Aliamphritea hakodatensis: one gene and its partners. The protein of the gene in region 2 interacts with the protein of the main gene of each other region in a pairwise test. Links are inferred from orthologs where the notes say so. Each region holds a gene or a part of one and is shown on either strand. Other genes may lie near its edges.

Region 1 (7,002 bases), 1.1 Mb from region 2 along the record:
TGGTGTTGCTTGAGGAAAAACCGTTCGATGTAATCGTCAGTGATATGCGAATGCCGGGCATGAGTGGTGCCCGTCTGCTGACAAATATCCGGGGTAAATACCCGGGTATGACCCGGATTGCGCTGTCGGGTTACTCTGATACAGAAATGGTACTGGAAAGTATTAAGGCCACGCATTTATTCATTGCCAAACCGGCGGATGCCAAGACCCTTTCTTCGCTGATTGAGCGCAGTTTGTCGATTCAGTCCATTATCAGTAATCCGCAGTTGTGCGATTTCATCTCAGGTATCAGTTCACTGCCATCTGTACCGGCAGTTTATGAAAAACTGGTCCGGATTCTGGCATCCAAAGAAGCGTCTGTTGACCGTGTGGCAGAGCTGATATCCACCGATATCGGGATGTCCGTGAAACTGTTGCAGATAGTTAACTCGGCTTACTTTGGCCTGGCGCGTGAAATTGTCTCGCCTGCAGAAGCAACCGCGCATCTTGGTTTGGATGTGATTAAGAGTCTGGTGTTGTCGATTAAAATTTTCGAAAAGTTTGAAGAAGAAATTGATGCCAGAAGCCTGAATGATATCTGGGTTCGCAGCCAGCTCGTGGGGAATATCGCAAAAAAAATTGCCCGTAAAGAAGGCTTCTCCCAGAAAGAGGCCGATCAGTTGCTGGTGGCGGGAATGCTTCAGGATCTTGGCGAGCTGGTTATGCTGCAGTACTTTCCTGAAGGCCTTGGCGAAAACGTGCAGTGGAATGATATCAATGACGGCGATGCCCTTTTACTGGAAAGGCAGGCTGTCGGGGGTTCACATGATCAGATCAGTGTTTATCTGCTGCGGTTATGGGGAATCCCTCAGACAGTCGTTGAATGTGTCGCCTATCACCATAATTCTGAGCACTTTACCGGTTATGAGCTGACTCTGCCGCATATTCTGTTCTGCGCCAATGTACTGGCGGAAGACATTATCAATGGCACCAATTTATCCGAAAAGCTTACTGAACAGGGGCTGGTTGCTGAAGAGCGGCTGGCCAGTTGGTTATTGTTGTAAAAATATATCGCTGAGCAGTCCTGCAGCGATTGTCATGGAGTATTTATGAAATATGCCGTGTTGTTTGTTGATGATGAAGCCAATGTACTTAATGCCTATAAACGTAACCTGCGTAAATATTTTGATGTGTATACAGCCCTGAGTGGCAAAGATGCACTGGAGATGCTGGAAAAACATAAAGATATCGCCGTGATTGTCACTGATATGCAGATGCCCTCGATGAACGGAGTGGAGTTTCTGGAGCAGGCCCGGGGCGTGGCTAAAAACAGTGTGCGTCTGATGCTGACCGGTAATGCCGATCAGAAAACCGCCATTGATGCGATTAATCAGGGGGATATCTTCCGTTTTATCAATAAGCCCTGCTCACCGGCAGAAATGCTGCAGATACTTAAGCTATCGATAAAACAGTATCAACTGATTGTTGCAGAGCAGGAACTGTTACGGACAACCCTGAAAAAGAGCATCGAAGCCCTGATTGAAACTCTTTCTCTGGCCTGTCCGGAGTCTTTTGGTTCGGTTAGCCGAGTTAAACGTCATGTGATTGACTGTGTAAAAGCCATGGGCGCTCAGAATGTCTGGATGTATGAGTCGATGGCCATGCTCGCCCAGTTGGGGTATATCAGTTTGTCTAAAGACATTACGGATAAACTGATGCTGGGGCAGCCGCTGGATGAAAGTCAGCAGGAGGCGTTTTATAAACACAGTGAGGTTGGCTATAAACTGGTCAGTAAGATCCCCCGTCTGGAGGATGTTGCTCTGGCGATCCGTTATCAGAATAAAGGATTTGATGGCAGTGGCTTTCCTGCGGAGGGGCCTGAAGGCAGTGAGCTGCCGGTCGGGTCTCGGATACTTAAACTTGCGCTGGATTACGAGCGCTTTGAAAAGCTGGGCGGTTCCGCCGAATCAGCACTGGCCTACATCCACGAACATCAGGCGCGCTATGATCCCCGGATTTTTAAATATTTCGTCCAGTCACTGGGAGATGCGCGGCAGCTGACGCTGGAGCATGTCGGGTTGATGGCGCTGAAACCGGGTATGGTGTTTGCTGAAGATGTTATGACCGATCAGGAGCTGTTACTGGTCAGCAAGGGGCAGGAGGTAACAGAATGCGTTATCGACCGTTTTTATAACTTCAGCAGGCATCATAAATTACCGGAACAGTTCGGTGTATATGTCAGTCACTGAGACAATCAGGCTTATATCCTGCGGGGAGATGTAGGTCTGAACAGTATTCTTTAGCCTTTCTGGCTGCATCCCCGGGACAGTCTTTGTATACTGCACAGAGTTTACTCTGATAAGCGGAATATTCTTGTTACCATGCTGCTGAAACAACAACCTCCTCTGGAAGAATGCCTGCCGGCGTTGCGGGAGTGGTTTGATTCTGATCTGGGCCGGCAGCTACTGGACGCGGAGCAGGCCCTGCTGGACAGGTTATTGCCCACTTTATTCGGCTATTATCTGGTTCAGGTCAGTGTTGATAACCGGCTTGATCTGGGCAGAGAAAGCCCGATTAAGCACCGTATACGTATTAATCCGGTCATTGAACTGGGTATGAATGAGCAGGCACTGGTCGCTAAAAACGAAGAATTACCTCTGGAGCATAACAGCTGTGATGTGGTGATACTGCATCATGCGCTGGATTTTGCCCAGAGCCCGCATCAGGTATTGCGTGAAGCAGCAAGAATACTGAGACCCGGTGGGCATCTGATTTTACTGGGCTTTAATCCTGTCAGTACCTGGGGGTTATACAGGGCGCTCAAATGGCAAAAAAGTGAGTTGCCCTGGAGTGGCCATTTTATCAGCCAGCACCGCCTGCGTGACTGGCTGGCATTATTGGAATTGACTGAGGTGCGTGCTTTATCAGGGTATTTCGCGCTTCCGTTTCAGCGGGCCGGGTGGCGTGAAAACAGTTTTATCTGCGAGCGTATCCTGCGCCGTTACGGTAAACGCAATGGCGCATTTTCTGTGCAGGTTGCACGTAAAGACGTTGCAGGCATGACCGCGATTAAACCTCGCTGGCTGCGCCGCAGATTAATTAATCTGCCAATTGCTGAACCGACGGCAAGGGCAAACAAAGTAGGCCGGTAATATATTTTTTAAGGGGTAAGTGTGCCGAAAACTGTACAGATTTATACCGACGGTGCCTGTAAGGGAAACCCGGGCATCGGTGGCTGGGGAGCCGTACTTCGCTACGGTGATAATGAGAAACAGCTGTGTGGCGGTGAGCGCAATACCACTAACAACCGGATGGAGCTGATGGCTGCGATTGCTGCACTGGAAGCCCTCAAACAGCCCTGTGAGGTGATTCTGACCACCGATTCGCAATATGTGCGAAAAGGCATTACCGAGTGGTTGAAAGGCTGGAAGCGTAATGGTTGGAAAACCGCTGCCAAACAGCCGGTTAAGAATGCGGACTTGTGGCAGCGTCTGGATGCTCTTAACGCCCGTTACACAATAGACTGGCGCTGGGTGAAAGGACACAGCGGACATCCCGGAAATGAGCTGGCTGATCAGTTAGCCAATAAAGGTGTTGAGCAGGCCCGTGCATCGGTCTGAGCAAATAATCATTCAGAAAGTGAGAGAGCCCTATGCGGCAGATAGTACTGGATACTGAAACCACAGGTATAGACCCTCAGGCTGGTCACCGGATCATTGAAATAGGTTGTGTTGAGCTGGTGGACCGCAAGTTAACCGGCCGGACCTATCATCAGTATATTAATCCGGACCGTGTCGTTGAGGATGAAGCGATCGGTGTACACGGGATTACCAATGAGTTCCTGGCGGATAAACCGCGGTTTGCTGAAATTCAGCAGGCATTTCTGGACTTTATCCGGGGTGGGGAACTGGTTATACATAATGCAGCCTTCGACGTCGGCTTTATGGATCATGAGCTGAAGCTCAATCGTCATCCGGAGCGGGTCAGCGATTTCTGTGGGGTTGTGGATACCCTGGCGCTGGCGCGCAAGAAACATCCCGGTCAGAAGAATAACCTGGATGCTCTGTGCCGCCGCTACGGTATTGATAACTCGCACCGAGAGCTTCACGGCGCTTTGCTTGATTCCGAGATTCTGGCAGATGTGTATTTGCTGCTTACCGGTGGTCAAAAGGCCCTGATGTTGGGGGGGGATGGTGACACAGGTGAAGGTGGCAGTCAGATTCAGCGTCTTGATCCCGGTCAGTTTCAGCTGACAGTGCTGAACGCCAGCGATGATGAACTTGCAGAGCATCAGGCGTTTCTGGATAAGCTTGAGTCGAAAGGTGGCTGCATCTGGAAAACGATTGAGCAGGGTGAAAGCCCGAACTGACCGGTACGCAGTTGAAGAAAGCAGGCATATAGTCTGCTTTTTTTGTGTCCCGTCAGCCTCAGATGAAAGCCGTTATGTTCAGGAAATCCGCGCTGCCCATGACGATGGTGTATGGCAATGCCATCCAGACCATCTTGCTGTAAGGCCGGCGGATTAACGGAGCCACTGCTGACGTTAGCAGGAACAGGAAGGCAGCCGGTCGGAACACCTGGAATGTTGGTGCCGGTGTTAATGGCAATCGCCAGCTTGTCAAAGTGTTCAAGGGTGATCGTACCGGCATCCAGTGCAGCAGCAACTTCCTTCTCCTTTGCTTTTATTCCTTAAAAACGCTGTCGCTGCCGGTTGAACGTTCCTGTTCTGACGTTAGAGAAAACCGCACTGGTTGTTTCAGCACTGTTCACCGGTCGCGGGTGATAAAGCCAGGCTGACGGTGGAGCGGAATTAGACATTATCTGCCGTTTCCGCTTTTATATTGCCTAACTTTTGTTTTTTCAGGGATTAGTCAAGATGCCGACTACCGAATTTGTGTATGTTCTGAACAATATGGTGCTGACCGATACCGCAGGCCGCTGGTTATTTTCCGAAAGTTTTGTGGCGCCGGATAAGATACGGGCTGTTTATGAGCTTTCCTTAGAGCCGGAATACCCGGTTCAGATGCTGGTTGTGGACTCTCTGAGTAACGGCTTGCAGAATGATGTACTGACTCTCAGGCAAATGCTCGCCGGTGCCGACGACCGGATATTCCAGTTGCTGGCAAGGGCGTCGCAGTTGGCAACCTGGCAGCATGATCACCGTTTCTGTCCCCGTTGCGGTACCGGCCTGAGACCCCACGAGAAAGATCTGGCCAAACAGTGTGACAGTTGCGGGCTTGTACAGTATCCGCGGTTATCGCCCTGTGTGATTATGCTGGTGAGTGACGGTGATTACTGTTTACTGGGCCACGGTCATAACTTTGTGCCCGGTGTTTACAGTACGCTGGCGGGATTTATTGAAGTGGGAGAAACCGCTGAAGCGGCCGTTGCCCGGGAGGTATTTGAGGAAACCGGCATCCGGGTTAAAAATGTGCGGTACTTTTCCAGCCAGCCCTGGCCGTTTCCCCACTCTCTGATGCTGGGATTCACCGCTGAATATGCCAGCGGGGATATCTGTATTCAGCCGGAAGAGCTGGCCGATGCCCGCTGGTTTCATGTGGATGAATTGCCGGATTTGCCCACGCGATTTTCTATATCCCGCTTTCTGATTAATGACTTCATTCGTTCCAGAGGCCGTGTTCCACCAGCAGAGTAAGGTTGCCGGCGGGTTTCAGGTCTATACTGGTGGTGTGTTTGTATTAAATCAGCGTTTAAAAAGCTTACTGAGTTTAGTGGCCAGCATGATGTTGCCTTCGGCACGCAAACTGCCCTTCAGGTACGCACTCATACCATCGGTTTCACCGTTGACGATACGAATAAATGTTTCGCTGTTGGTGATGAGGGTGATATCCGGGTCGTCATGTTCGCCCCGTAATGCCTGACACTGCTGGTTGGCTATATCCAGATAAAAGTCTTCAGCGTCATCAAGAATGAACTGATAGCAGGCACTGAATCCTGCGGCATTTTCAGGGCAAAAACGGCTGGCAAATTTGTCAATCACCTGGCTGACGCTGATTGTATCGGACATCGGTTAGCTTCACTGTAATTAAAATCGAATAGCAGAGGGGGCTATGGTACATTAGCGGCGCTTATTTTTCTTTGTTTCGATGCTGCGGGAGATGACTGTGGTCGATTTTTTTGCCAATTACGGTTTGTTTTTAGCTAAGTCAGTGACGGTTGTTGCTGCGATTATTGTAGTGATTGCCGGAATAGCTGCCTTAAGCAGCCGTAATAAGAGCAGTGCAGAAGGGGTGCTGAACATAGACAGCCTGAATGACACCCTGGAAGATATGGAAGATGCCCTGCGAGAAGCCGTGCTGGACAGTGACCTGTATAAGGCACAGCAGAAAGCAGAGAAAAAGAAACTGAAACAGGAAGCCAAGGCCCGCAAAAAAGCACTTAAAAAAGGCGAATCACCGGAAGAGGAAGATCGCCGACGGGTATTTGTAATTGACTTTGATGGCGACATTAAAGCCTCTGAGCTGGAGCCGATGCGGGAAGAAATTACCGCTATACTGACGCTGGCAACCGAGAAGGATGAAGTGGTTGTGCGGTTGGAAAGCCCCGGCGGTATGGTGCATACCTACGGTCTGGCTGCTTCACAGCTCGAGCGTATTAAACGCCAGGGTGTGCCACTGACAGTCTGTGTGGACAAAGTGGCTGCCAGCGGAGGTTATATGATGGCCTGTCTGGCAGATAAAATTATTGCCGCGCCTTTCGCCATTCTGGGCTCGATCGGTGTGGTGGCACAGTTACCGAACTTCCACCGGTTACTGAAAAAGTACGATGTGGATTATGAAGTACTGACAGCCGGTGAGTACAAGCGCACCATGACCGTGTTAGGTGAGAATACTGACAAGGGCCGTGAGAAGTTTATTGAGGATCTGGAAGATACGCACCTGTTGTTTAAAGAATTCGTCGGTGAATTCCGGCCTCAGGTAGACCTTGAAAAAGTGGCTACCGGTGAAGTCTGGTTTGGGCGGCGCTCGCTGGACGTGAAACTGGTTGATGAGCTGCAGACCA
Region 2 (8,169 bases):
TAGTCAGTAAGAATATTGATTCCGCCGGGGCTTATTCCTCCGGTACGGTTGCAGAACCACATTCACAATGGAAACGGAATGTTGTCCGTTTTCGTCAGCTGGACGAGATGTCCCGTAAGCTGAAAACGTTAGAAGCAGAATTTAAGCAATACAAAGCAAAGGTTGATCCGAATGATGGATGTTAATGAGATCCGCAAATATTTACCCCACCGTTATCCTTTTTTATTAGTCGACAGGGTGGTTGAGCTGATCCCCGGGGAATCCATCGTTGCTTATAAGAACGTTACGATTAACGAGCCATTTTTTAACGGACATTTTCCTGACCATCCGGTAATGCCGGGTGTGCTGATTGTTGAAGCCATGGCGCAGGCGGCAGGTATTCTTGGTTTTAAAACCATGGATAAAACTCCTCAGGACGGCTCTATTTATTATTTTGTCGGTTCCGATAAGCTGCGTTTTAAGCGCCCTGTGGTGCCTGGTGATCAGTTGCAACTTGAAGCCAGTATCGTTTCCGAGAAACGTGGGATCTGGAAGTTTGATGTTAAAGCGACCGTGAATGGCGAGCTTGCGAGCTCCGCAACAATTCTTTGTGCTGACAGAAAGGTTTAAGATTGATTCATCCACAAGCGATAGTTGAGTCCGGCGCTAAGCTGGCTGACGATGTTGAAGTAGGTCCCTGGAGCTACATCGGTGCGGATGTTGAGATTGGTGCCGGGTGCCGTATTGGTCCCCATGCGGTGATAAAAGGCCCGACTAAGATGGGCAAAAATAACCGTGTGTTTCAGTTCTCCAGCATTGGTGAAGACTGTCAGGATAAGAAGTATCAGGGTGAACCTACTGAACTGGTAATTGGTGACGACAACGTATTCCGTGAAGGTTGTACAATTCACCGGGGGACGGTTCAGGATAACAGTATTACGATAATTGGCAGTGATAATCTGTTTATGGCCAATGCGCATGTCGCGCATGACTGTGTCGTGGGCAGCCATAATATTATTGCGAATAATGCCGCGCTGGCCGGTCATGTTCACCTGGGGGATTATATTATCCTGGGGGGCTTTACGGCGGTGCATCAGTTTTGCCATATCGGCTCATACAGTATGTGTGGTGCTGGTACTGTCGTGCTGCAGGATATTCCCGCTTTTGTTATGTGTAATGGTAATTCAGCTAAGCCCCATGGTATTAACTCGGTTGGATTGCGCCGTAAAGGTTATAGTGATGATGCTATCCGTACGATTAAACGGGCCTACCGGTTAATCTACCGCAGTGGCTTAAAACTGGATGAAGCGCTGGCTGAACTGCAGGAGTTGGTCGTTGACTGTGTGGAAGTACAGCTGATTATTGATTCACTTAAATCTTCTGAGCGGGGCATCATCCGCTAATCATTTCTATGGCCGGACGTATGAAAGTTGCTGTCGTAGCCGGTGAGGCGTCAGGGGATATCCTTGGCGCTGGTCTTATCAGAGCGTTACGCAAATCTTATCCAGATCTTGAAGTCCGTGGTATCGGTGGTGAACTGATGCAGGATGAAGGCTGTCATTCGCTGTATCCGATGGAGCGGCTGTCAGTCATGGGGCTGGTTGAAGTGCTGGGCCGGCTCAGAGAGCTTCTTAACATCCGTAAGCAACTGACGCAGCAACTGACCGACTGGCAGCCTGACGTCTTTATTGGCATAGATGCACCGGACTTTACCCTGAATCTGGAAGGAAAATTGCGTTCTGCAGGTATTCCTACCGTACATTATGTCAGCCCGTCAGTGTGGGCCTGGCGCAGTAAGCGGGTATTTAAGATTCTTAACACAACCGATCTGATGTTAACGCTGTTGCCTTTTGAAGCACGTTTTTATGAACAGCATAATATGCCAGTCAGATTTGTGGGCCACCCGCTGGCAAACATGATTGATCTTCAGCCGGATCAGCCTGACGCGCGCCGCCAACTTGGCATTTCTGAAAATGAGCAGCTGATTGCGGTTATGCCGGGCAGCCGGGGCGGGGAGCTGAAGTACCTGGCCCGTCCATTTCTGGACACGGTTCGCTGGTTGCTGGACAGAAATCCTGATTTACATTTCATTCTTCCGGCAGCAAATCAGACCCGTTACGACACCCTTCAGGAACTGTTGCAGTCAGAATACAAGGACTTACCTGTCAGGCTGCATCTGAAAGAATCCCGTTTAGTGATGCAGGCAAGTGATGCCATACTGATGGCGTCTGGCACGGTTACCCTTGAGGCGATGTTACTTAAGAAGCCGATGGTGGTGGCTTATAAGATGGCGTCACTGACGTATCGGATTTTGTCCCGTCTGGTGAAAACCCCCTATATCTCGTTGCCAAATCTGCTGGCAGGGGAGAAGTTAGTGCCTGAAGTGTTACAAGATGATGTTCGTCCTGAGGTCTTAGGGCCGCTGGTCGAGCAAGCGCTGCAGGACAGCAGACAGCAGGGACCGGTGACTCAGCGATTCCATGATTTGCACCTTGAGCTTCGTCAGAATGCCGATGAGCGTGCAGCAGAGGCGGTTTTACAGCTGGTTGCTGATAAGCGGGGAGGCGCCTGAATGCAAATACAGGGGGTTGATTTCCGCAGCCATCAGCTTGTCGCCGGTGTGGATGAAGTTGGCCGTGGGCCGCTGGTCGGGAAAGTGGTTGCCGCAGCAGTGATTCTTGATCCGGATAACCCTGTTGCCGGCCTGACCGATTCAAAAAAACTCACCGAAAAAAAACGTGAACTGCTGTACCCTGAAATTCAGGAAAAGGCACTTGCCTGGGCGATTGCCTGGGCTGATGTTGCTGAGATAGATGCGCTGAATATCTTACATGCATCTATGCTAGCCATGAGCCGGGCCGTTAATCAGCTATCACCGGTGCCTGAGTACGCACTGATCGATGGCAACCGTTGTCCGCAGGGGCTGGTTTGTCCGTCAGAAGCCATCGTCAAAGGGGACCTGAAGGAGCCGGCAATCAGTGCCGCGTCTATCCTGGCAAAGGTCTACCGGGACCGGGAAATGAAAGCGCTGGATAAAATCTATCCACAGTATGGTTTCGCCAAACATAAAGGGTATCCGACAGCCCTGCATCTGGCGCAACTTGAAAAATATGGTCCTATTTCTGAGCACCGGCGCAGCTTTAAGCCCGTGGCCCGATTACTCGAACAACATACTGTTTAACTGAGTTGGTTTATTTATGAATAACACCCCCGGTTTTGTCCATCTTCGTCTGCACAGTGAATTCTCACTGGTTGATGGTCTGGTTCGTATCAAAGAGCTGATGGGGGCTGTTAAACAACAGCAGATACCGGCAATAGCGCTGACAGACCAGACGAACCTGTTTGGCCTGATTAAATTTTTTAAGGCGGCCACCGGTACCGGTGTGAAGCCGATTTTCGGGTCGGATGTCTGGGTGGTAAACAGCCTTGAGGATGACGAGGCGCACCGGCTTACCCTGCTGGCGATGAACGAGACCGGTTACCGTAACCTGACTGAACTGATCTCACTGGCGTATGAACAAGGCCAGAATGTATTGCATGACCGTGCAGTTATCCTTAAAGACTGGATCGCTGCGCAGCCGGAGGGGATGATTGCCCTGTCCGGTGCTAAAGAAGGTGAAATCGGTAAAGCCTTGCTTGCTGGCAGTGATGAGGCCGATGCCATCCTGGCGCAGTGGCAGACTATGTTCCCGCAGCGCTTTTATCTGGAGATTCAGCGAACCGACCGCACCAATGATGAAGAGTGTGTACATGCTTCGGTTCAGCTGGCGCAGCGCAGCGGTTGTCCGCTGGTGGCAACTAACGAAGTTATGTTTATCTCACCGGATGACTTCGAGGCGCATGAGGCCCGGGTCTGTATTAACCAGAGCCGTACACTTGAAGATCCTACCCGGCCAAAGGATTACAGTGAAACCCAGTATCTGAAATCTGCGGAAGAAATGCAGGCGCTGTTTGCGGATATCCCTTCCGCGGTTGCCAATACCGTACAGATAGCTAAACGCTGTAATCTGCAACTTGATCTTGGTACCTATTACCTGCCGAAATATCCGATTCCGGAAGGCATGACCATGGACGAGTTTTTTGCCGATGTGTCATGGAAAGGTCTGGAAGAGCGTCTTGATATCCTGCTGGATAAAGATGCTGAAGATTACGCAGAAAAGCGTAAGCCCTACGAAGACCGGATGAATTTTGAGCTGGATATTATCACCCAGATGGGTTTCCCCGGTTACTTCCTGATCGTAATGGACTTTATTCAGTGGGGTAAGGATAACGGCGTGCCTGTAGGCCCTGGCCGGGGTTCCGGTGCGGGTTCATTAGTGGCCTATGCACAGAAAATTACCGACCTTGATCCTCTGGAATACGATCTGCTTTTTGAGCGATTCCTGAACCCAGAGCGGGTATCGATGCCTGACTTCGATATCGATTTCTGTATGGATAACCGCGATAAGGTTATCGATTACGTCGCAGAAACCTATGGCCGTGATGCGGTATCTCAGATTGTTACTTTCGGTACCATGGCGGCAAAGGCGGTGGTGCGGGACGTTGCCCGGGTGCAGGGCAAGGCATTTGGTCTGGCGGATAAACTGTCCAAACTGATCCCTTTTGAAATAGGCATGACGCTCAGCAAGGCGATGGAAGAAGAGCCGATGATGCGTGAGTTTGTGGAGTCCAGCGAAGAAGCGCAGGAAATCATGGACATGGCCTATAAGCTGGAGGGGGTTACCCGTAACGTCGGTAAACACGCCGGTGGTGTGGTAATTGCCCCGACCAAGCTGACAGACTTTGCCGCCACCTATTGTGATGAGCATGGGCAGGGGCTGGTTACTCAGTTTGATAAAGGTGATGTTGAGGAGGCCGGACTGGTTAAGTTCGACTTCCTGGGTTTGCGGACCCTGACCATTATCGACTGGGCGGTAAAGACCATTGACCGGATTCGGGCGAAAAGCGGCGAAGAGCCGCTGGATATCGCGCTGATTGACCTGGAAGACCCAGTTACTTTTGATTTGCTGCAGTCCGCTGAGACCACGGCGGTTTTCCAGCTTGAGTCCAGCGGTATGAAAGATCTGGTAAACCGGCTGAAACCAAGCCGCTTTGAAGATATTGTCGCACTGGTAGCGCTGTTCCGTCCGGGGCCGCTGCAGTCCGGCATGGTAGATGACTTCATTAACCGAAAGCACGGTTTAGCTGAGCTTGCCTACCCCCATGCGGATTACCAGTTAGAGAGCCTGCAGCCTGTATTGGAGCCTACCTACGGCATCATCCTGTATCAGGAGCAGGTAATGCAGATTGCTCAGGTGATGGCAGGCTATACCCTGGGTGGTGCGGACATGCTGCGCCGGGCGATGGGTAAGAAGAAACCCGAAGAAATGGCCAAGCAGCGGGTTTCGTTTCTTGAAGGATCGGAAAATAACAATATTGACCGGGATCTGGCCGGTAATATTTTCGATCTGGTGGAAAAGTTCGCCGGTTATGGTTTTAACAAGTCTCACTCCGCCGCTTATGCACTGGTGTCCTATCAGACGGCCTGGCTGAAAGCGCATTATCCTGCGCCTTTCATGGCAGCGGTATTGTCCTCTGATATGCAGAACACCGAAAAGGTGGTGATCTTCATTGAAGAGTGCCGGACCATGGAGTTGCCACTGGTACTGCCGGACGTGAACTGTGGCGAATATATGTTTACCGTGAATGATGACGGTGAAATTGTTTACGGTTTGGGGGCGGTAAAGGGCGTGGGTGAAGGCCCGATTGAGTCGATTGTTGAAGCCCGTCAGGAGGGCCCGTTTAAGGATATTTTTGACTTCTGTAAACGGGTTGGCAGTAAGAAGATCAACAAACGTGTTATGGAAGCCCTGGTTCGCTGTGGCGCACTGGATAAACTCGGTCCGGACCGTGCCCAGCTGTGGGCTGCCATTCCTGAAGCGCTGAAAGCAGCTGATCAGAGTGAGCGCAATCAGAGTGCCGGTATGTTTGATCTGTTCGGTGATATGGAAGCCGAAGATCCCCGTGACCCTTATGCAGACTACATGAAGCTGCGTTGCTGGACGGATAAAGAGCGTCTGCAGGGTGAGAAAGATACCCTCGGCTTGTATGTAACCGGTCATCCGATTGACGAATACGAGTCAGAATTGCCGAATATTATTTCCAAGCGAATCGTTGAGTTACAGCCGGCCCGGGGCCAGCAACAGAAAATGCTGGGGCTGGTGGTAGATATCCGGATGAAGAAAACCAAGAAGGGTGATCCGCTGTGCTTTATTACACTGGATGACCGGACGTCCCGGATAGAAATTACGCTTTTCGGTGACAGTTTTGATGAGCATCGCCATCTGCTGAACAAAGATGCGATCCTGCTGGTCGAAGGTGAAATTGCACACGATGATTATTCAGGCCGGACTAAAGTTCGGGCCAGTAAAGTCATTGATATCACTCAGGCCAGAGCCCGGTATGCATCGCATATACAGGTGAACTGTCAGGCAGATCAGCTGAAAGAACGTCAGCTTAAGGTTCTTGAGCAGTTACTCGAAGGGGCGAAAGGCGCTTCTGCCGTGAGTGTCGCTTTGCAGTACAGCCGGGAAGATGCATCTGCACGGGTGTATCTGGGGGATGACTGGAAAGTGGAACCGACAGATGAGGTGTTACTGAAGCTGAAGGATCAGTTTGGTGGTGATGCTGTGTCTGTTTGTTATTAAATCGCCGCTAAGTGACGCCTGATACTGGTTCTTAATTCCATGTACGGGTACACTTAGCAGAATTTTTTTCCGTTACCGGGACACGCCCGGCAGCGATATAGAAACAAACGGAATACGTTACGCATGAATCCCAATTATCTGGATTTTGAACAGCCAATTGCTGACCTTGAAGCGAAGATCGAAGAGTTGCGTCTGGTTGGTAATGACAACGAACTGAATATTGAAGAAGAGATCAGCAAGTTGCAGGCAAAAAGCAGCAGCCTGACTGAGTCTTTATTTTCTGACCTGAGTGAGTGGCAGGTTTCGCAGCTGGCGCGGCATCCTCAGCGTCCGTATACGCTTGATTATGTTAAGCACATCTTTGATGACTTTGAAGAGCTGCACGGTGACCGTCACTATGCAGATGATCAGGCGCTGGTCGGTGGTATTGCCCGTCTGGAAGGGCGCCCTGTTATGCTGGTCGGTCATCAGAAAGGCCGTGAGGTTAAAGAAAAAGTACGCCGTAATTTCGGTATGCCACGTCCGGAAGGGTATCGTAAGGCCCTGCGTCTGATGGAAATGGCAGAACGTTTCAATATGCCGGTACTGACCTTCATTGATACACCGGGTGCGTATCCGGGGATCGGTGCAGAAGAGCGTGGTCAGAGTGAAGCGATTGCTTACAACCTTGCGGTTATGTCCCGTCTGAAAACGCCTATTATTTCTACCGTTATCGGTGAAGGCGGTTCCGGTGGCGCACTGGCGATCGGTGTCTGTGATGAGTTGCTGATGCTGCGTTATTCCACTTATTCAGTTATTTCGCCGGAAGGCTGTGCATCAATCCTGTGGAAGAGTGCGGAACGTGCTCCGGATGCTGCTAAAGCAATGGGCCTGACATCTGACCGTCTGTCTGAACTGGGGCTGGTTGATCAGATCGTTGATGAGCCTCTGGGCGGTGCGCACCGTGATCACGGTCTGATGGCTGCTAACCTGAAGAAACACCTGATGGAAACGCTGGCCCGTCATGATGAATTCAACACCGAAGAGCTATTGGAGCGTCGTTATCAGCGCCTGATGTCTTACGGTATTGATCAGTAAGCTCTGTCTGCTATAAAAAAACCGTCGGTATCCCCGGCGGTTTTTTTGTTTCAGGTTACAATTACCAGCAACACAGACAGAGACCTGTATATGGGCAAGATGACCGGCGATACCTTCATGCAACGCTTTGAGCAGCAACTGGCACATCAGTCCGGTATTCATCACTGGATCATTGCCCTCAGTGGCGGTCTGGATTCAATGGTGTTGCTGGAGCTTGCCAGCCGCTGTTTGCCCGCGGAGCAGTTAACGGTATTGCATATTAACCATCAGCTCCAGCGGGAAGCCGGTGAGTGGCAGCTCTTTTGTGCCCGTCAGGCTGAACTGCGTGGGCTGGCGTTTCATGCTGAAAGGGTGTGTTTGCAACCGGGCAGTGTTGAAACGGCTGCCAGAAATGCCCGCTATGAGGTATTTGAGCAGGTGTCGTCCC
Region 3 (7,083 bases), 710 kb from region 2 along the record:
CCGGCGCATGTATACTGTTTGCTGGTCATGGAAGCCTGCCTGCTGACGTTGCTGGGAATACTGCTGGGTACCGGTTTGTTATTTCTGGCGCTGGCGGCGGGGCTGAGTTTTCTGGAAACCGAGTTTGGTCTGTATCTGCAACTGAGCTGGCTTAGCTTGCATGAACTGGGTTTGCTGGGGATAATTTTTATTGCCGGTCTGTGTACCGGGCTGATACCCGGTTACCGGGCGTACCGGTACTCGCTGGCAGATGGTATGACGATCCGTATTTAACCGTTGTGGAGAAGAAAGGTGTTTAAGTTCTGTGTATCTGTATTGCTGTCGTTGCTGGTCTTATTACCTTTGCCGGCGAGCGCTGCCAATACCTTTAACGGTGAACCGGTCGAGGAACTTGACTGGGAAATGCTGATGCCGGCGGATTACAATATTGAAGCCATTTTTGCCGCCACGGCAGATCAGTACAGTACGCTTGATGATTTTGATCCGTTAGCCGAAATTAAGTTTAAGGCCCTGATGGAGTCGCTGGCGTCTGCGCCGGTGGTGCCGGAAATGGACGGTAAAATGATCCGCATTCCCGGTTTTGTTGTGCCCCTCAGCGAAGAGGGTACCCGGGTAACAGAGTTTTTTCTGGTACCGTTTTTCGGTGCCTGCATTCACGTACCGCCGCCGCCTTCTAATCAGATGATTCACGTGGCCTTTGAGCCGGGTACCAATGTGGAAAATCTGTATGACGCGGTGTGGGTAACCGGCAAGCTGAAGATCGCCACGGTGGCGCATGATCTGGGCACTGCCGGTTATGTGATGGATGCTTTTCAGATCGAACCCTATGAAGAGGGCTGATCAGCTTTCGTTTGAGGCTAGCTGTGAAGCCAGTTTCTCTTTATACAGTGCTAACTGTTTCTTCTGATAATTGCGGGCATTCTGGCTGATCTTGCCGGTTTCGCCCGTGGTCATCCAGCGTTTGATACGGCCTGCATCCCCGATCGGAGTGCGTTTGCCGTACGAATTAAGCAATACCATGGCAACTTTCTCGCCTTTCACTTCCGTCACCATGACCAGACAGCGGCCGGCAGCGTCCAGATAACCGGTTTTGGTAATATCAATCGGCCAGCTGCTGCGGTGTACCAGCGGGTTGGTGTTGCCGTAGCCCAGCCGGTAGCGTGGTCCTTTGAAGTTTGCAGTGAACTGGCCGGTGGTACTGAACTCACGCAGCTTCGGATATTTGGCGGCAGCCAGAGCCATTTTTGCCAGATCTTTAGCGGTTGATACATTTTCAGGTGACAGACCGCTCGGATCAGCAAAACGGGTTTGTGTCATACCTAAACTGTCGGCTTTATCATTCATCGCCTGAATGAATGCCTGACTGCCACCGGGGTAGTTGGTGGCCAGGCTCATGGATGCAAAGTTTTCAGAGGACATCAGTGCGATACGCAGCGCATCTTTACGGCGCAGGCGGGAATCGATACGGATCCGGCTGTAATAATTGTTGATGGCCTGCTTATCGGCTTTGGTAAAAGTGATGTATTCGTTCAGATCCTGTTCGGCATCAAGAATGATCATGGCGGTCATAATCTTGGTGACCGATGCAATCGGCACGACCATGTCGGCATTTTTTAACAGCACAGGATCGGAGTCATTTTCCGTTGCAACAGCAACGCTGACAGAGGCAAGTTTTGGCGGTTTTTCTGGGGAGGGCTGGGAGCCAGCCTGGATGCAGGCACTAAAAAAGAGAATCGTCAGAATGAGTGCTGATCGCATAGTCATTGCCTTTGTACAGGTGTTAGAAGTTGTTATTGCACGAGGTGCAGTATTAATGCACCGCTGTAAAAAGAAAAACCATACACTTCTAAATATACCCAATATGGTGAATAAGGAAAGGTTTTGTCAGGTTTTTGTACATTATTGACGTGTTTCAGTTCGAACTTCTTATGGAATACCTCTGTTTCGGGCGGTCAGACCGGTCGCTAAATTTTTCAGAATTAACCGGTTTCTTTGCGTAACATTGCTGATTTCACTGCGTTAATTTAGGGAGCTTTATCAGTGGAACAGATTGTCCCGTTAATTCTGGAGTCCGGCCGGACCGCCATAGATATGGCACTTTACCTGTTAATGCCGGTGATGGTTGTCATGCTGGCGCTGATGAAGTTACTGGAAGCCAAAGGTGTGCTGGCCTTTATGGCGAACCGGTTGTCGCCCCTGTTAAGGGTGTTCGGTATTCCCGGGATGGGGGTATTCGCCATTGTGAAAATCCTGTTTGTCAGTTTTTCAGCCCCGGTTGCAACGCTGGCAGTGATGGATAAAGACGGTACTGCCCGGCGCTCCATTGCCGCAACGCTGGCCGCAGTATTGACACTCTCTCAGGCGAATGTGGTGTTTCCGCTTGCAGCGGTAGGGCTGGATCTGGGCATGATGATGCTGACCTCTGTGATTGGTGGGCTGGTGGCCGCCAGTGCGACGTATTACTGGTTTGCCCGGCAGCCGGTGTGGCAGGACGGTAATCAGGAAGATCAGGCGGTAGAAGCTGCCCGGCAGACGCCGAAAAGTATTATGCAGATTATGTCTGACGGTGGTCAGGAAGGTATTAAGATCGTTATCAGCTCGATTCCGCTGCTGATCCTGGCAATCTGTCTGGTGAATGTACTGAAGCTCACCGGCGCCATTGAAGGAATCACCTGGTTATTGTCACCCTTACTGGAGTTGCTGGCATTGCCGGAAGCCGCAGTGCTGCCGATAGTGACCAAGTTCATTGCCGGCGGAACCGCCATGATGGGGGTGACGCTGGATCTGCTGGATCAGGGATTGCTGACGGTCACTGATCTGAACCGTATCGCCGGTTTTGCAATTAATCCCTTTGATGTGGTGGGCGTGGCCATCATTATTTCTGCCGGCGCCCGTGTGCGGCAGGTGGCCAAAGCCGCCATCATGGGGGCAACGGTGGGGGTTCTGGTCCGGGGGGCGTTGCATTTGCTGATCTTCTGAACCGTGATCTGCTCCGGTACTCACGCCCACCGGCTGATACCGGGGCTGACTGGTTTCGGATACCGCACTTTCTTTTTGCTGAAAACCACTGGGTGTCAGACGTTACCCGGTGTACACTTTTTCTGAATTTAAAATAAGAACCTTTAAAAGAAACTCAGTGTGTATATAGACTCCAAACTGCCGAATGTCGGTACCACTATATTTACCCGGATGTCGCAACTGGCGGCGGAATACGGTGCAATTAATCTGTCTCAGGGTTTTCCTGATTTTGACTGCCCGGACGCGCTGCGTGAGCGGGTAAACTTTTATCTGCGTCAGGGGCTGAACCAGTATGCCCCGATGACCGGCGCCCCTTCTTTACGTCAGGCTATTGCCGAAAAAGTGCAGCGCTGTTACGGCGTGCTCCCCTGTGCAGACACTGAAATCACTGTCACCAGCGGTGCAACCGAAGCCATTTTTGCGGCGATCAGTGCTGCAGTCAGGCCCGGTGATGAGGTTATTGTTTTTGACCCGGCCTATGACAGTTATGAACCGGCCATTGAACTGAATGGCGGTATTGCGGTGCATTTGCCGCTTAACAGTGAAGATTTCAGCCTGCCGCTGGCGTCTCTGGGACGGGCGATCAGTGACCGAACCCGGATGGTGATCATTAATTCGCCCCATAATCCAAGCGGTGCTGTACTCAGCCAGGCAGAGCTGGATGAGTTGGAAACGCTGCTAGCCGGCACGGAAATACTGTTGCTCAGCGATGAAGTTTATGAACATATTTATTTCACCGGCCATCAGCATCACAGCGTGCTTGCACGGCCGGCGCTGGCAGCACGCAGTTTTGTGGTCTCTTCCTTTGGTAAAACCCTGCATACCACCGGCTGGAAGCTTGGGTATTGTGTAGCGCCGGCTGAACTGAGCAAAGAGTTGCGTAAGGTGCACCAGTACCTTACGTTCAGTTCGGTGCACCCTATGCAGTGCGCGGTGGCCGATTATCTGCAGGCACAACCGGAACATTATCTGCAGTTGCCGGCTTTTTACGAGGCCAAGCGGGATTTGTTCTGCTCCCTGATGCAGCAAAGTCGTTTCAGCTTTACCGGGACAGCGGGGACTTATTTTCAGCTGATGGATTATTCAGCGATTGATGACCAGCGTGGTGATGTTGAATTTGCCGACTGGCTGACAGAACAGGGCGTTGCTGCGATTCCTGTTTCAGTGTTTTATCAGCAACCGCCGGCACAGAAACTGATCCGTTTCTGTTTTGCCAAAGAAGACAATACCCTTGAGAAAGCGGCGGAAATATTATGCAAAATCTAGTTCAGGAAGAATTGACGGTGGTGCTGGTTCAGCCGGATATCAAGTGGCAGAGCCCGGCACAGAACTGTGACATGTATGCGCGCCTGCTGGATGAACATTCAGCCAGCGCCGATGTGGTCGTTTTACCGGAAATGTTTGCTACCGGTTTTTCCATGGACAGCCGTAAGGCCGCTCAGACGATGGACGGTGAAACCATTGTCTGGATGAAACAGCAGGCCGCACAGCGTGATGCTGCAATCACTGGCAGCCTGGCGATCATTGAAAACGGTGAATACTACAACCGGATGCTGTGGGTGGAACCGGACGGGAAGGTGCAGCATTATGACAAACGGCATCTGTTCCGGATGGCAGGCGAACACGAACGTTATCAAAGCGGTCAGGAGCGGGTCATCGTCAGTTTCCGCGGCTGGGATATCCTGTTGCAGGTCTGCTATGACCTGCGCTTTCCGGTTTATTCCCGTAACTGCAATGACTATGATCTGGCGTTGTATGTTGCTAACTGGCCGGCGGTTCGCCGCTATCCGTGGCGTACCCTGCTGGCGGCCCGGGCGATCGAAAATCTCTGTTATGTGGCCGGTGTAAACCGGGTAGGAACAGATGCCAACGAACTGGAGTACAGCGGTGACAGTATGCTGCTGGACTTTAAGGGCGAAGTGCTTTGCGATTACATGCAGGGCAAAGTGTTCTGCGCCAGTAATACCTTATCAAAAGGTGATTTACTGGCGTTTCGCGAACAGTTTCCTGCCTATCAGGATGCCGATGACTTCAGCCTGAAGCTGTAACCGTAGGCTGATCAGTGAAGGTGGCGGCGCAGGTTCTTCTGATAAGTATCTGTTTCCGCCAGGCAGTCCTGATAGCCTTCAAATGCGCCGTGCTGATGGCTGTGCTGTTTCAGCCGCTGCACCGATTCCTGCAGATTCAGGCTGAGCGGATAATATTCAGCGGCACTGCCTTTAGCCAGGTCAATCAGCCGGTAGTGAATTGACAGTAAAAAATGCAGTTCCAGATCGGTACGGCCACTGCGGCGGCAACAGCCCGCGAGCTGGTGACCGGCGGTGATGAAGTGTTTCAGGTGAGTAAAATCCTGCTGGTTTGTCTGGCAGTCGAATACCAGCCACTCAGCGGCTTCAAAGCTGCAGCCCAGAACACGAAAAGCATCGGCCCACTGTTCAGCCTGTAGAAAATCATCACCCTGACGCATCCACTCATGCCAGTGGCTGAGTACCTGAGTTTCATCCTGAAGAAGCTGCTGGCGATGGGTTTCGCATAGAAAGCGCATAGTTTGTTATCCGTAAATCTAAATGATAACGATTATCATATTTATATGATGCCGCAGTGTAAAGTGACATATGTCATTTTTGCGTGTCTTAAGGGTATAGACGGGAAAAAATTTCAAAATGGGGTTTGTTGTAATTGCAACTGACCACTTGGTAAAAGCCGGGCTAATCAGGTGTGTAACAGCGCTGAACATGCCGCTAACCTCTGAAAAAAATGTTACTTTGATAATGGATGAAATGTTTTAATTTTTGATATAACTTATTGAAATATTAGAATTATATATTCAAAAAAGTTGTAAATCTGAGGTTCTGAACAATACTTAGTATCAATGTTTTTTATGGAATGGACTCGGGCTGAGACCGGCAACCACTGCCGGGTGATTCAGGGTTGAAGTGTGGTTTACAGGTCTGGCCGGGTATGGGGGTGATGTATGTCCAGGGGGCATGCCAGACACTACGAAGGTCATCATGGCCTGTCTGTGTTTGGAAAAGATTTAGTGCGCCGCTGCAGCGCACACTGTGAGCTATGCGATGCGCAGGGGGTCAAGCTGTCGGTATTTGAAGTGCCACCGGTGCTGACAGAACCGGATTATGATCATTGCATTATGATCTGTGATACCTGTCAGAAACAGATCATGCGACCCGGACTGATTGATCATAATCACTGGCGCTGCCTGAATAACTCAATCTGGAGTGAAGTTGTACCGGTGAAAATGTTGTCGGTGGCTATGCTGCGTTACATTCACCGGCAGCATGCCTGGCCGGGAGCTCTGCTGGAGCAGGTGTATCTGGATGCTGACGAAGAAAACTGGATTGAACAAATTGAAATTTGTTAGTTTCGGTTTTTTTGCAATTATTCCCTGTTTTAAAAACTGCTTAAAAATCAGTCACGCTTACATTTTCTTCAATGCGTTAGCGCTGTCTGAGCTATTAGCAAATAACAAACTGATTGAATTTAGGCCTTAAGTATTCCCGGCGGGGGTCGATAACCCGGCTATCGAATACAAACTTACAGGGCCAGCACGATGGACATTTCACAACTACCGTCCTCGAACTTATTCAGTCATCCGTTTTCTTCTGACCGTGCGGAAGGGCGTAATGAACGTCCCGAAGCCAATGTCCGGACTCAATCGGAAGATGTATCCCGTAGCGGAAATTCCCGGGCTGTTGCTGCATCGGAGCGGTTTACCTCCGCAGAAAGTTTTTCCCTGACACTGGAAACCAAAGAAGGTGATAAGGTCACGATTCAGTTCAGTGGTCAGGACAGCTTCAGTGCCAGCATTGCCGGTGTAAAGAATCAGAACGGCCAGGCCGCCAGTGTTTCGCTTGAGCAATCTTCCAGCAGTTCCTTCGGTTTCAGTGTTGAGGGCGATCTGAATGCTGACGAGCTGGATGCCATTACCAATCTGGTAAAAGACATGACCGGCATTGCCAACGACTTTTTTTCGGGCAATGTACAGGATGCTTTTAATACCGCCGCTAATTATCAGATGGACGGTGCTGAACTGGCAGCGATGGACTT

What was found.
Region 1: the proteins of dnaE (region 2) and dnaQ interact in binary tests that used the Escherichia coli proteins (3 or more experiments, as listed by UniProt). The link is inferred for Aliamphritea hakodatensis from one-to-one orthologs.
Region 3: the proteins of dnaE (region 2) and PCI15_RS06990 interact in binary tests that used the Escherichia coli proteins (3 or more experiments, as listed by UniProt). The link is inferred for Aliamphritea hakodatensis from one-to-one orthologs.

Annotation. Positions count from the first base shown.
Region 1 is NZ_AP025281.1:1,922,112-1,929,113, forward strand. What follows is about bases 2,601-5,489. They hold dnaQ (DNA polymerase III subunit epsilon), read left to right. Parts: upstream 2,601-3,631; coding sequence 3,632-4,348; downstream 4,349-5,489. Other genes in these bases: PCI15_RS08780 (class I SAM-dependent methyltransferase), read left to right, coding at 2,601-3,131; rnhA (ribonuclease HI), read left to right, coding at 3,153-3,599; nudC (NAD(+) diphosphatase), read left to right, coding at 4,856-5,489. In the rest of the region: PCI15_RS08770 (response regulator), read left to right, coding at 1-1,043; PCI15_RS08775 (HD domain-containing phosphohydrolase), read left to right, coding at 1,089-2,228; more of PCI15_RS08780, read left to right, coding at 2,361-2,600; more of nudC, read left to right, coding at 5,490-5,635; PCI15_RS08805 (SCP2 sterol-binding domain-containing protein), read right to left, coding at 5,684-6,007; protease SohB, read left to right, coding at 6,105-7,002. UniProt on the Escherichia coli protein: DNA polymerase III is a complex, multichain enzyme responsible for most of the replicative synthesis in bacteria. The epsilon subunit contain the editing function and is a proofreading 3'-5' exonuclease.
Region 2 is NZ_AP025281.1:817,901-826,069, forward strand. What follows is about bases 2,810-6,865. They hold dnaE (DNA polymerase III subunit alpha), read left to right. Parts: upstream 2,810-3,176; coding sequence 3,177-6,665; downstream 6,666-6,865. Other genes in these bases: rnhB (ribonuclease HII), read left to right, coding at 2,810-3,160; accA (acetyl-CoA carboxylase carboxyl transferase subunit alpha), read left to right, coding at 6,789-6,865. In the rest of the region: lpxD (UDP-3-O-(3-hydroxymyristoyl)glucosamine N-acyltransferase), read left to right, coding at 1-185; 3-hydroxyacyl-ACP dehydratase FabZ, read left to right, coding at 172-609; lpxA (acyl-ACP--UDP-N-acetylglucosamine O-acyltransferase), read left to right, coding at 612-1,382; lpxB (lipid-A-disaccharide synthase), read left to right, coding at 1,403-2,551; more of rnhB, read left to right, coding at 2,552-2,809; more of accA, read left to right, coding at 6,866-7,742; tRNA lysidine(34) synthetase TilS, read left to right, coding at 7,788-8,169. UniProt on the Escherichia coli protein: DNA polymerase III is a complex, multichain enzyme responsible for most of the replicative synthesis in bacteria. This DNA polymerase also exhibits 3' to 5' exonuclease activity. The alpha chain is the DNA polymerase catalytic subunit.
Region 3 is NZ_AP025281.1:1,530,233-1,537,315, forward strand. The notes cover bases 2,242-5,211. They hold PCI15_RS06990 (pyridoxal phosphate-dependent aminotransferase), read left to right. Parts: upstream 2,242-3,138; coding sequence 3,139-4,284; downstream 4,285-5,211. Other genes in these bases: PCI15_RS06985 (nucleoside recognition family protein), read left to right, coding at 2,242-2,979; PCI15_RS06995 (amidohydrolase), read left to right, coding at 4,272-5,066; PCI15_RS07000 (hypothetical protein), read right to left, coding at 5,078-5,211. In the rest of the region: PCI15_RS06970 (ABC transporter permease), read left to right, coding at 1-273; PCI15_RS06975 (DUF3299 domain-containing protein), read left to right, coding at 292-840; pbpG (D-alanyl-D-alanine endopeptidase), read right to left, coding at 841-1,758; more of PCI15_RS06985, read left to right, coding at 2,041-2,241; more of PCI15_RS07000, read right to left, coding at 5,212-5,563; PCI15_RS07005 (phnA protein), read left to right, coding at 5,993-6,397; PCI15_RS07010 (hypothetical protein), read left to right, coding at 6,587-7,083. UniProt on the Escherichia coli protein: Shows aminotransferase activity with methionine and histidine as substrates, and to a lesser extent also with phenylalanine.